2 regions of the Streptomyces sp. NPDC031479 genome follow, and region 2 is predicted to be linked to the other one. Evidence: riboswitches for the same ligand, from Rfam matches in the RefSeq annotation. Region 2 holds a riboswitch; the other holds the start of a gene.
What was found. Region 2 has a riboswitch for S-adenosylmethionine ahead of ACZ5D2_RS33890 (aminotransferase class V-fold PLP-dependent enzyme). Riboswitches for the same ligand answer to the same signal wherever they lie in the genome.
Positions count from the first base shown of each region.

Region 1: it holds a riboswitch for S-adenosylmethionine, as region 2 does, so the genes downstream of both, thrC (threonine synthase) here and ACZ5D2_RS33890 (aminotransferase class V-fold PLP-dependent enzyme) in region 2, are expected to answer to the same signal.

Region 1 is NZ_JBVIKC010000015.1:110,909-116,709, reverse strand. It holds gene ACZ5D2_RS19030 (cold-shock protein) at 143-352, opposite strand; gene ACZ5D2_RS19025 (MoaD/ThiS family protein) at 737-1,012, opposite strand; gene thrC (threonine synthase) at 1,047-2,336, opposite strand; SAM riboswitch class I at 2,354-2,512, opposite strand; gene ACZ5D2_RS19015 (glucosyl-3-phosphoglycerate synthase) at 2,708-3,658, shown strand; gene ACZ5D2_RS19010 (alpha,alpha-trehalose-phosphate synthase (UDP-forming)) at 3,721-5,184, shown strand; gene ACZ5D2_RS19005 (hypothetical protein) at 5,157-5,801, opposite strand, start outside.
Region 2 is NZ_JBVIKC010000047.1:23,976-29,776, reverse strand. It holds gene ACZ5D2_RS33900 (rhomboid family intramembrane serine protease) at 1-738, shown strand, start outside; gene ACZ5D2_RS33895 (Lrp/AsnC family transcriptional regulator) at 777-1,058, shown strand; gene ACZ5D2_RS33890 (aminotransferase class V-fold PLP-dependent enzyme) at 1,350-2,744, opposite strand; SAM riboswitch class IV at 2,977-3,093, opposite strand; gene trpD (anthranilate phosphoribosyltransferase) at 3,196-4,260, opposite strand; gene qcrB (cytochrome bc1 complex cytochrome b subunit) at 4,425-5,801, opposite strand, start outside.

The DNA.
Region 1 (5,801 bases), on a different contig from region 2:
CCCCGCGAGTGCAAGCGGCTTCGGGCAATGCCGGGCGGCTTCCGGCCTGGTTCGCGGGGCGACGCACGAGGGGCCCGCATCCCGTGTCCGGGATGTGGGCCCCTCGTGCGTCTGTTGCGTCGGTGGTCGATCGCGCTCGGTCTCAGCCGGCAGCAGCGAGCTTGACCATGTCCGCCTGCGGACCCTTCTGGCCCTGCGAGATCTCGAACTCGACCCGCTGACCCTCTTCAAGGGTGCGGTACCCGTCCATCTGGATGGCGCTGTAGTGGACGAACACATCCGCACCACCGTCGACCGCGATGAAGCCGTAGCCCTTCTCCGCGTTGAACCACTTGACGGTGCCCTGAGCCATGCCTAACTCCCCTATTACTGGCCCTTGCGCGGTACCGCACTTCGCGGTCCCGGGTCAGAACTTGCGCCGGAACGCCTCGACCGGGGCTGAATGTATCCGCACCGCTGCTGTCTGCAACAGGTCAATCCGACGAGAATTCTGGACACGCGGAAACATAGAAATAGAGTGAAAATTTGGCATATGGCCGGGCAACTCGGGCCAGACAATCTTCGCCAAAGCCCCAAAGGGCGCACGCATGTTGACTCAATGTCAACCCTCACGGGGCCGGCTCATATGCGGCGGGCAAGAGCACCGGAGGGGACTTCCCCAACTCTACCGCGCCCAATCAAGCAGAATTGCCCCCTCCGCTTATTAGCGGAGGGGGCAATTCTGCTTTTCGGGGTCTCAGCCGCCCGCGACGGCCGGAATGATCGAGACGCCGGCGCCGTCCGGCGTCGCCGCCTGCAGTCCGCCCTCGAAGCGCACGTCGTCGTCGTTGACGTAGACGTTCACGAAGCGGCGCAGCTTGCCCTGGTCGTCCAGGACGCGCGCGGCGATGCCCGGGTGGTTCTTCTCCAGGGACTCGATGACCTCGGCCAGGGTCGAGCCCTCGGCCGGGACCTCGGCGACGCCGCCGGTGTAGGTGCGCAGGATGGTGGGGATGCGGACGTTGACGCTCATGGCGCTACCGCCTTTCCGGGAGTCGTGGGAAGGGTCAGGCCAGGCCGGCGGCGCGGAACGCGTCCAGGCTCGGGCGGATGGTGGCGGTCTGACCGCTGTCCGCGGCCACCGCCTCCAGGGTCTTGAGGCCGTCACCGGTGTTCAGGATCACGGTGGTCAGCGCCGGGTCGAGCTGCCCGTTCTCGATGAGCTTCTTCGTCACGCCGACGGTCACGCCGCCCGCGGTCTCGGCGAAGATGCCCTCGGTCTGCGCCAGGATCTTGATCGCCTCGACGACCTGGGTGTCGTCGACGTCCTCGACGTAGCCACCGGTGCGGCGGGCGATGTCCAGGACGTACGGGCCGTCCGCCGGGTTGCCGATGGCCAGCGACTTGGCGATGGTGTCCGGCTTCTGCGGGCGGACCACGTCGTGGCCGGCCTTGAAGGCGGTGGAGACCGGGGAGCAGCCCTCGGCCTGGGCGCCGAAGATCTTGTACGGCTTGTCCTCGACCAGGCCGAGCTTGATCAGCTCCTGCAGGCCCTTGTCGATCTTCGTCAGCTGGGAGCCGGACGCGATCGGGATGACGATCTGGTCGGGCAGCCGCCAGCCGAGCTGCTCGCAGATCTCGTACGCCAGGGTCTTGGAGCCCTCGCCGTAGTACGGGCGGAGGTTGACGTTGACGAAGCCCCAGCCCTCGCCCAGCGGGTCGCCGATGAGCTCGGAGCAGAAGCGGTTGACGTCGTCGTAGTTGCCCTCGATGCCGACGAGGTCGCCACCGTAGACACCGGCCATGACGACCTTGCCCTGCTCCAGGTCGTGCGGGATGAACACGCAGGAGCGGAAGCCGGCGCGGGCGGCCGCGGCACCGACGGCGCCGGCCAGGTTGCCGGTGGAGGAGCAGGACAGGGTGGTGAAGCCGAAGGCGCGGGCCGCCTCGACGGCGATGGCCACGACGCGGTCCTTGAAGGAGTGCGTCGGGTTGCCGGAGTCGTCCTTGACGTACAGCTTGCCGGTGACGCCCAGCTCCTTGGCCAGGTTCCGGGCGTCCACGAGCTTGGTGAAGCCGGGGTTCAGGCTGGGCTTGGAGGCCACGTCGGCGGGGACGGGCAGCAGCGGGGCGTAGCGCCAGATGTTGTTCGGGCCGGCCTCGATCGCGGCGCGCAGCGCCTCGGGGTCGCCGAGCGGCAGGTCGTAGGCGACTTCCAGCGGGCCGAAGCACTCGACGCACGCGAAGATCGGGCCGAGCTCGAAGCGGGTGCCGCACTCGCGACAGGAGAGGCCGGTGGCGGGTCCGAGATCGACGGAACCGAGGTCGGTAGAGGTGGCGACAGTCTGTGCAGCCATGACGGCGAGGCCCTTTCTCCTCATCTTCCCCATGGCGCACTTCGCCATGAGACGGAATTGGCACCTTCCCTAGCCGGGGACCTCGCGGGGGTGCGTGTGAAAACGCATCGCGAGAACCGACTGGAGGGTTGCCGGGGCTTCAACGGGCCGTGTCCCTCTGCCCCTCTGGATGAGCGGTATGGCACCGGCACACGCGCTCTGAGGCGCGCCGGTGCGTTTGTGCGCGGGGACCCCGGCATGCCGTGGTCCGTCGCGTTGTTCAAGACTGTAACCGAAGGGCAGGGCGGTTGAGACAGCCGTCCGAACCGCGAGATGGATCGCATATCGGCCGATATCGCCGAGGGCCACCGAGGAACCAGGGAGTGCTGAGGGTGCTGGATGAGGTGGAGCGCTGGCTGGCAGACCGCTCCTGGTCCGCCGCCGACCGACCGCTCGACCAGCTGCTCGACCGGAAACGGGCGGCCGGGACGACGGTCAGCGTGGTGCTGCCCGCGCTCGACGAGGAGGCGACGGTCGGGGAGATCGTGGAGGTGATCCGGCGCGATCTGATCGACGGCCTGCCCACTCCCCTGGTCGACGAGCTGGTGGTGGTCGACTCCGGATCCACCGACCGTACGGCGGAGGTCGCGGCCAAGGCCGGTGCCCGGGTCGTGCACCGGGACGCGATCCTGCCGCGGATCCCCGCGCTGCCCGGCAAGGGCGAGGTGCTGTGGCGTTCGCTGCTCGCCACCACCGGTGACGTGGTCTGCTTCGTCGACGCCGACCTGCGGGACTTCTCGTCGTCTTTCGTCTCCGGGATCGTCGGCCCGCTGCTGACCGATCCGCAGGTGCAGTTCGTCAAGGCCATGTACGACCGCCCGCTCGCGGACGCCCCCGGCCAGGGCGGCCGGGTGACCGAGCTGGTCGCGCGCCCCCTGCTCAACCTGCACTGGCCGCAGCTGGCCGGCTTCGTTCAGCCGCTCGGCGGCGAGTACGCCGTACGGCGCTCCCTGCTGGAGCGCCTCCCCTTCCCCGTCGGCTACGGCGTCGAGCTGGGCCTGCTGGTGGACGCGCTGCACACGGTCGGGCTGGACGCGCTGGCCCAGGTCGACGTCGGGGTCCGGCTGCACCGGCACCAGGACGGGCGGGCGCTGGGCCGGATGGCCGCCGCGATCTACCGGACGGCGCAGGTCCGGCTCTCGCGTGCGCACCTCGTGCGACCGGAGCTGACCCAGTTCGAGCGGGGGCCGGACGGGTTCGTTCCGCGCACCTACCCGGTGGACACCGAGGAGCGGCCGCCGATGGCGGAGATCAAGGAGTACGCGGGCCGCCGCGTCGCTTGACGGCCGCCGGAGCGGTGCCGCACACGAGTTTGAGCAGGGGCGGGCCGGGCTAGGTTCGCCCCATGGCTTCTCAGGTACTCGTCGCCGCGAACCGCGGCCCGCTCTCCTACGTCCTCTCCGACGACGGCACGCTCAGCGCCCGGCGCGGCGGGGGCGGGCTCGTCTCCGGCCTGTCGGCGGCCCTCGCGAAGCAGCCGGAGGCCCTCTGGATCTGCGCGGCCCTCTCCGGCGCCGACCGGGAGGCGGTGCGCCGGGGCACCTCCGAGCCGGGGGTGCGGATGCTGGACATCGACCCGGCCGTGTACGACGGCGCGTACAACGGCATCGCCAATTCGGTGCTCTGGTTCACCCACCACCACCTCTACGACGTCCCGCGCGAGCCGGTCTTCGACGCGGCGTTCCGCCGGCACTGGGAGGCGTACGTCGCCTACAACCGGGCCTTCGCCCGGGCGCTGGCCGAGGAGGCCGCCGAGGGCGCGCGCGTCCTGGTGCAGGACTACCACCTGGCCCTGGTCCCGGGGCAGCTGCGCGAGCTGCGCCCCGACCTGCGGATCGCGCACTTCACGCACACCCCGTGGGCGTCTCGCGAGTTCATGGACATGCTCCCGGACGACATCCGCTCCCAGCTGGTGTGGGGCATGCTCGGCGCGGACCAGCTGGGCTTCCACGCCTGGCGCTGGTCGGTGAACTTCATCACGGGGGCCAACGCGGACGACGCGACCGGCATCGCGGAGTCGTCCCTGCCCAGCGGGGTCCCGGAGCGCGGGGTCTGGCACCGCAGGGCGGTCGCCGACGGGCGCTACGGCCCGAAGCGGTTCACCGAAGTCCGGCAGTACCCCCTCGGCGTGGACGCGGACGACCTGCGCGCGCTCGCGCACCGGCCGGTCGTGGACGAGAGGCTGGCCGCGCTGCGGGCGGAGGTCGCGGGCCGCATGACGATCGTCCGCGTGGACCGCACCGAGCTGTCGAAGAACATCCTGCGCGGGCTGCTGGCCTACCGGGAGCTGCTCGTCACGCACCCCGAGTGGCGGGAGCGGGTGGTGCACCTGGCCTCCGCGTACCCGTCCCGGCAGGACCTGGCGGTGTACCGGGCGTACACGGACTCGGTGCGGGAGCTGGCGGCGGAGATCAACGAGGAGTTCGGGACGGCGGACTGGCAGCCGGTGCTGGTGTCGGTCGAGGACGACTTCGCGCGCTCGCTGGCGGCGTACAGGATGGCGGACGTGGCGCTGGTCAACCCGGTGCGGGACGGCATGAACCTGGTCGCGAAGGAAATCCCGGTGGTCTCGGAGGACGGCTGCGCGCTGGTGCTGTCGACCGGGGCGGGGGCGCACGAGGAGCTGAAGGGCGACGCGATCACGGTGAACCCGTACGACGTCACCGCGACGGCCGAGGCCCTGCACGAGGCGCTGTCCATGCCCCGGGCGGAGCGGGCGGAGCGGACGAAGCGGCTGGCCGCGGCGGCCACGGCGCTGCCCCCAGCGGCCTGGTTCGAGGCTCAGCTGGCGGCGCTGGCCGGGGCCTGAGCGGGGGCGGGCGCGGTCGCGGGCCGCGGGCCCGGGAGGCACAGGGCGAGGGCTCCGAGGAGGAATCCGTAGCAGGAGACCAGGCCGTGGCCGTTGGCCTGGGCGAACCACAGGACGAGGCCGAGGACGGGCACCCCGGCGGCGAGCAGCAGCTCCTTGGCGCGGCCGGCGCCCGCAGCGTCCGCACGGCGGGCGCGCAGGGCGCGGAGCAGGAGGGCGGCGGCGAGGGTGGCCCCGAGGAAGTAGGTGGCGCCGGAGCTCCCGGCGAAGTTGCGGGGGTCGGTGCTGTGGTGGCCGCCCACGCCGAGCAGGGCGTCGAGGTGCTCCGGCAGGAGGATCCCGGCGAGGAACAGGGCCAGGGTGCGGGGCGCTCCCCAGAACCAGTCGGCCAGCGCGGCGACGGCGGCGAGGGTGGCGATGTTCCAGGCGCCGCCGAGGAGGCCGCCGTTCTGCATGAACACGGCGGTGACCACCCGCCACCACCCGCTCTTCGCGGGGTCGTCGTCGAGGGCGTCCATGGCCCCGGACCAGCACAGCTGGGTGAGGACCCCGGCGAGGGCGAGTGCGGTCAGGGCCACCGCCGCCCAGGGGGTACGGCGCCCGCGCAGGGTGTCCCG
Region 2 (5,801 bases):
GCCGGCTGCTGCCTGGCCTTCCTGCTCGGCCCCGCCTCCGGCCTGAATCCGGCCTACGGCACCGGCGACCGGCTGCTCGCCACGGGGACGGCGTACTTCCGGCACTGGGGGGTGGTCCCCGACGAACTCTTCTCGGGGGCCGCTCGCCCGCTCCTCACCCCGCTGACCGCGCTGTTCGTCCACGGCAGCTGGCTCCACCTGCTCGGGAACATGCTCTTCCTGCACGTCTTCGGCGCGATGACGCAGGAGCGGATGGGCCGGGCGCCCTTCCTCGTCTTCTACGTCTGCACGGGGTACCTGGCGCTGGCGGCGTACGCGGCGGCCAACGCCTCCTCGGACCAGACCCTGGTCGGCGCCTCCGGCGCGATCTCGGCGGTCCTGGGGGCCTTCCTCTGCCTCTTCCCGAGGGCCCGGGTGACGAGCCTGTTCCCGTTCCTGCTCTTCCTGCCCCTGCGCTTCCCGGCCTGGATCGTGCTGATGTTCTGGTTCGTCCTCCAGTGGCTGGCCGCGCAACGCGCGGAGAGCGGGCCGGGGGTGGCCTACCTGGCGCACGTGGTGGGCTTCTCCGTGGGCTTCCTCTACGCATGGGCGCGTTATCGCCGTACCGGCAAGAGGCGCTCCGTCCTGGCGGAATGGCCGATCGCCCGGACGCGGCGCGGGCGCGCACCGGTCGACGGCGGGGGCGCAGGGGACGACGGCACGGGCTTTGGTGACCCTACGGATCACGTCTTAAAGTGAGGCGACCAGTGACGGCCCACCTAGGGAGACAGCCAGCCATGATCACCGCGATCGTGCTCATCAAGACCAGCGTGGACCGCATCCCCGAGATCGCCGAGTCCATCGCCGCGCTGGACAGCGTCAGCGAGGTCTACTCCGTCACCGGTACGTACGACCTGATCGCGCTGGTCCGCGTCGCCCGCCACGAGAACCTGGCCGACATCATCCCCGGCCGCATCAGCAAGATCCCGGGCGTCGAGGCGACCGACACGCACGTGGCGTTCCGCACGTACTCCCAGCACGACCTGGAAGCGGCGTTCGCGATCGGCCTCGACGCGTAGCGCCGGGCCGGCGGGGCCGCCGGGGCACGGGTCCCGCGCCCCGGTACCGGCCCCCTCAGGCTCCGCCGAGCCCCGGCATGCTTTCGCCCGGCCGGGCCGGGCAGCTCTCGGCCGGGCAGCAGACGTACCCGCGCAGCCGGTCCGCGAGACCGCGAGCGTCTCCGCCACGTCCCCGGGCCGACGGTGGACGTACTCCGCGCCCCACTCGTCCTCGCAGAGCACGTTCGCCGGGGCGATCAGCCGGCGCGGGCAGCCGGCAGCGGATCCCGGCAGGGCACGCTCCCCGGCGTTTCAGACGGCCGGAACGCAGCGGCCCTCTTCGGTGCGGTACTGCCACTTGGCGCCGTCCGCGACCAGTTCCCCGACGGCCCGGACGAACCGCTCGACGTGCTCGTCGGGGGTGCCCGCGCCGAAGGAGACCCGGATCGCGTTGAGCGAGCGCTCCCCCGGCGCGGCCTCCGGGGCGCCGCACTCGCCCGGCTCCTGCGGCTCGCTGCCGAGGAGGGTGCGGACCAGCGGGTGGGCGCAGAAGAGGCCGTCGCGCACGCCGATCCCGTACTCGGCGGACAGCGCGGCCGCGAAGTGCGAGCTGTTCCAGCCGTCCACCACGAAGGAGATGACGCCGACGCGCGGGGCGTCGTCCCCGAAGAGGGAGAGCACGCGCACGGCGGGGACGTCGGCGAGGCCCTCGCGGACCTTGGCGATGAGGTGGTTCTCGCGGGCGACCAGGTTCTCGAAACCCGCGTCCTTCAGGGCGCGGCAGGCCGAGGCGATGGAGTAGACGCCGATGACGTTCGGGGAGCCGGCCTCGTGGCGGGCGGCGGTGGTGTGCCACTCGACGTCGACGCCGCCGTCCTCGCGGCGGGCCACCTTGCGGGAGGCACCGCCGCCGGCCAGGTACGGCCGGGCCTCCTGGAGCCAGTCGGCGCGGCCTGCGAGGACGCCCGAGCCGAAGGGGGCGTAGAGCTTGTGGCCGGAGAAGGCGACCCAGTCCACGTCCAGCTCCCGGACGGACACGGGGTGGTGCGGTGCCAGCTGGGCGGCGTCCAGGACGATCCGCGCACCGTGGGCGTGCGCGGCGGCGGAAAGCTCCTTGACCGGCCACAGCTCGCCGGTGACGTTGGAGGCACCGGTGACGCACACCAGGGCGGGGCCGTAGGGCTCGCGGTCGGCCAGTGCCCGCTCCAGGGTGGCGACGGCCTCGGCCGGGGTGCGCGGGGCGTTGAGGTAGGTCACCTGCGCGTCGCCCCAGGGCAGCAGCGAGGCGTGGTGCTCGGTCTCGAAGACGAAGACCTGGCAGTCGGCCGGCAGGACGGCGGCCAGCAGGTTCAGCGAATCGGTGGTCGACCGGGTGAAGACCACCTGGTCGCCGGGGCGGCAGTCCAGGAACTCCGCGACGGTGACGCGGCTCTGCTCGAACAGGTCGGTGGAGAGCTGCGAGAGGTACCCGGCCCCGCGGTGGACGCTGCCGTAGTACGGGGCGTACGCGGCCACGTCGTCCCAGACCCGCTGGAGGGCGGGGGCGCTGGCCGCGTAGTCGAGGGCGGCGTAGGTGACCTCGCCGCCGGTGACGAGCGGGACGGTCACGTCGCGGCCGAGCACGGGCAGCGGCTGGGCACAGGCGGGGTCGACGGCGACATCGGTGGCGGTGGCGGCGGCGGCGGCGGAGTTCAGGAATGCGGACATGGCGGTGTCTCCCGGCAGGCAGGGCTGAATGGCTTCGGTGTGCCCGTACGCGGGTACGGCGGGACGCGACGGCGCCGGCCGGCCACAGGGGTACGGGAAGGACCTCGGAATGACGTGGGGGTACGCGTCGGCGACCCTGATCCGAGGGGTGAAGAAGGGGCGGAGTCGCCCTATCGCATTCGCTTGCTCACGGAAAAAGCTCCTCGAAGACCCAGGACCCCTGGTATCGAGGGATCCGCGCTTGCCGTAGACCTCGCTGCCTACGGCCTGGTCATCACCCGGGGCACCCCGCCACGGAAGGAGGGTTGCCGGACAGCAAGCCGGGGCCTAAACGCTGTCACTCGTGACCTGGTCAGCATCCTGCCACAAGATCCTCCACGCGCAAGACCCCGGTCCACGATGTGGACCGGGGTCTCCTTGCGAACGCCGCGCTCGCGCCGCGCCGCAGCGCCTAGGCGTTGCTGGCGGCGGCCCAGCGTTCCAGGGCCGCCCGGGCCGCGCCCGAGTCGATCGACTCGGCCGCCCGCGCGACGCCGGCCGACAGCTGCTCCTCCAGGGACCCGCTGCCCGGGTCCAGCGCCACCAGGGCCGCCGCCGAGTTCAGCAGGACGGCCTCGCGCACGGGGCCCCGCTCTCCGGCCAGCAGCCGGCGGGCGACGTCCGCGTTGTAGGAGGCGTCCTCGCCGCGGAGCGCGGAGACGTCCACGATCGGGATCCCGATGTCACGCGGGTCGAACGTCTGCTCGGTGACCGCGCCGTCACGGACCCACCACACCCGGGAGGTGGCCGTCGTGGTGAGCTCGTCCATGCCGTCGTCGCCCCGGAAGACCAGCGCCGAGGAGCCGCGCTCCGCGAGCACCCCGGCCACGATGGGGGCGACCCGGGCGTCGGCCACGCCCGTGGCCTGTGCGCGGACCTTCGCCGGGTTGGTCAGCGGGCCGAGGAAGTTGAAGGTGGTCCGGATGCCCAGCTCCTTGCGGGCCGCCGCCACGTGCCGCAGCGCGGGGTGGAACTTCACCGCGAAGCAGAAGGTGATGCCGGCCTCCTCGGCGACCTCCACGACCCGGGCCGGGGTGAGGTTGAGGTTGACGCCGAGCTTCTCCAGCACGTCCGAGGAGCCGCTCGCGGAGGACGCGGCCCGGTTGCCGTGCTTGACCACCTTCGCGCCGGTGCCGGCCACCACGAGCGCCGACATCGTGGAGATGTTGACGGTCTTGGTCCCGTCCCCGCCGGTGCCGACGATGTCCACCGTCCGGCCCGGTACCTCGATCAGATTGGCGTGATCGTACATGGCACGCACCATGCCGTTGATCTCCGCCACCGTCTCCCCCTTGGCCCGGAGCGCCACCATGAAACCGGCGATCTGCGCGTCCGTGGCCTCGCCCCGCATGATCCGGTCCATCGCCCAGGCGGTGTCGTCCGTGGTGAGGTCCCGGCCGGTCAGGAGGGCGTCGAGGAGGCCCGGCCAGCCACGGGCCGCCACGCTGTCGCCGCCTGCCGGGGTCGCAACGTTCATGGTCCGCTCCTGCTGCTCGGAAAAGTTCCACGTCGAATGGGAAGGATCTCAGCCTATCCAGCCCGGGAGACGGCGAAGAGCCCCGTCCAGTCACTGGACGGGGCTCTCACCGTGGCGACACCAGGATTGGCCGAAACCGATCCCTCAAGCTGTCATACCGGAGATCAGTGGTGGCCGTGGCCGCTCTGGATCTCCTTGTACTCCTCCACCGTGGGCTTCGGAATGTGGGTGTTCTCCCCGTAGAAGCCCTTGCTGAGCTTCGCGCGGAGCTTCTCGCCCGCCTTCACCTTGCGCTCGACGCCGTTCTCGTCGACCGTCGGGCCGACCTCGATCGGCTCGTACTGCGTGTGCGAGGTGAGGGTGTGCAGCTTGCCCTGCGAGAGCGGCTCGTGGACCTCGACGAACTCACCGTGCGGCAGGCGCTTGATGATGCCGGTCTCGCGACCGTGCAGCACCTTGTCGTGGTCCCGGCGCTGGAGGCCGAGGCAGATCCGCTTGGTGATCACGAAGGCGATGACCGGGCCCACGAAGAAGCCGATCCGCGCGAACCACGTGATCGAGTTGATCGACAGGTGGAAGTACTGCGCGAACATGTCGTTGCCACCGGCGATCAGCAGGATCACGTACCAGGTGAGCCAGGCGACACCGAACGCCGTACGGGTCGGGACGTTGCGCGGGCGGTCCAGGATGTGGTGCTCGCCCTTGTCCTTGGTGACCCAGGCCTCGATGAACGGGTACACCGCGATCGCGGCGAGGACCAGCGGGAAGATCACCAGCGGGATGAACACGCCCAGGACCAGCGTGTGGCCCCAGAGGTTGATCTCCCAGCCCGGCATGGCACGGATGAGGCCCTCGGAGAAGCCCATGTACCAGTCGGGCTGCGCACCGGTGGACACGTGGTCCGGGCGGTACGGGCCGAGCGCCCAGATCGGGTTGATCGACGCGAGCGCCGCGATGGCCGCGATGACACCGAAGACCAGGAAGAAGAAGCCTCCGGCCTTGGCCATGTAGACCGGCAGCAGCGGCATGCCGACGACGTTGTTGTTCGTCTTGCCGGGACCCGCGAACTGGGTGTGCTTGTGGTAGAAGACCAGGATCAGGTGGGCCACCAGCAGGCCCATCATGATGCCGGGCAGCAGCAGGATGTGGATCGAGTAGAACCGTGCGACGAAGTCGCCGCCGGGGAACTCGCCGCCGAAGAGGAAGAACGACAGGTACGTGCCGACGACCGGCACGGACAGGATCGCGCCCTCCATGAAGCGGACACCGGTGCCGGAGAGCAGGTCGTCCGGCAGGGAGTAACCAGTGAAACCGGTGAACATGCCGAGGACCAGCAGCAGGAAGCCGAAGACCCAGTTGACCTCGCGCGGCTTGCGGAAGGCACCCGTGAAGAACACGCGCATCATGTGCACGAGCATGGCCGCGACGAAGATCAGCGCCGCCCAGTGGTGGATCTGCCGGATGAGCAGACCGCCGCGGACCTCGAAGCTGATGTTCAGGGTCGAGGCGAAGGCCTCGGACATCTGGACACCCTGCATCGG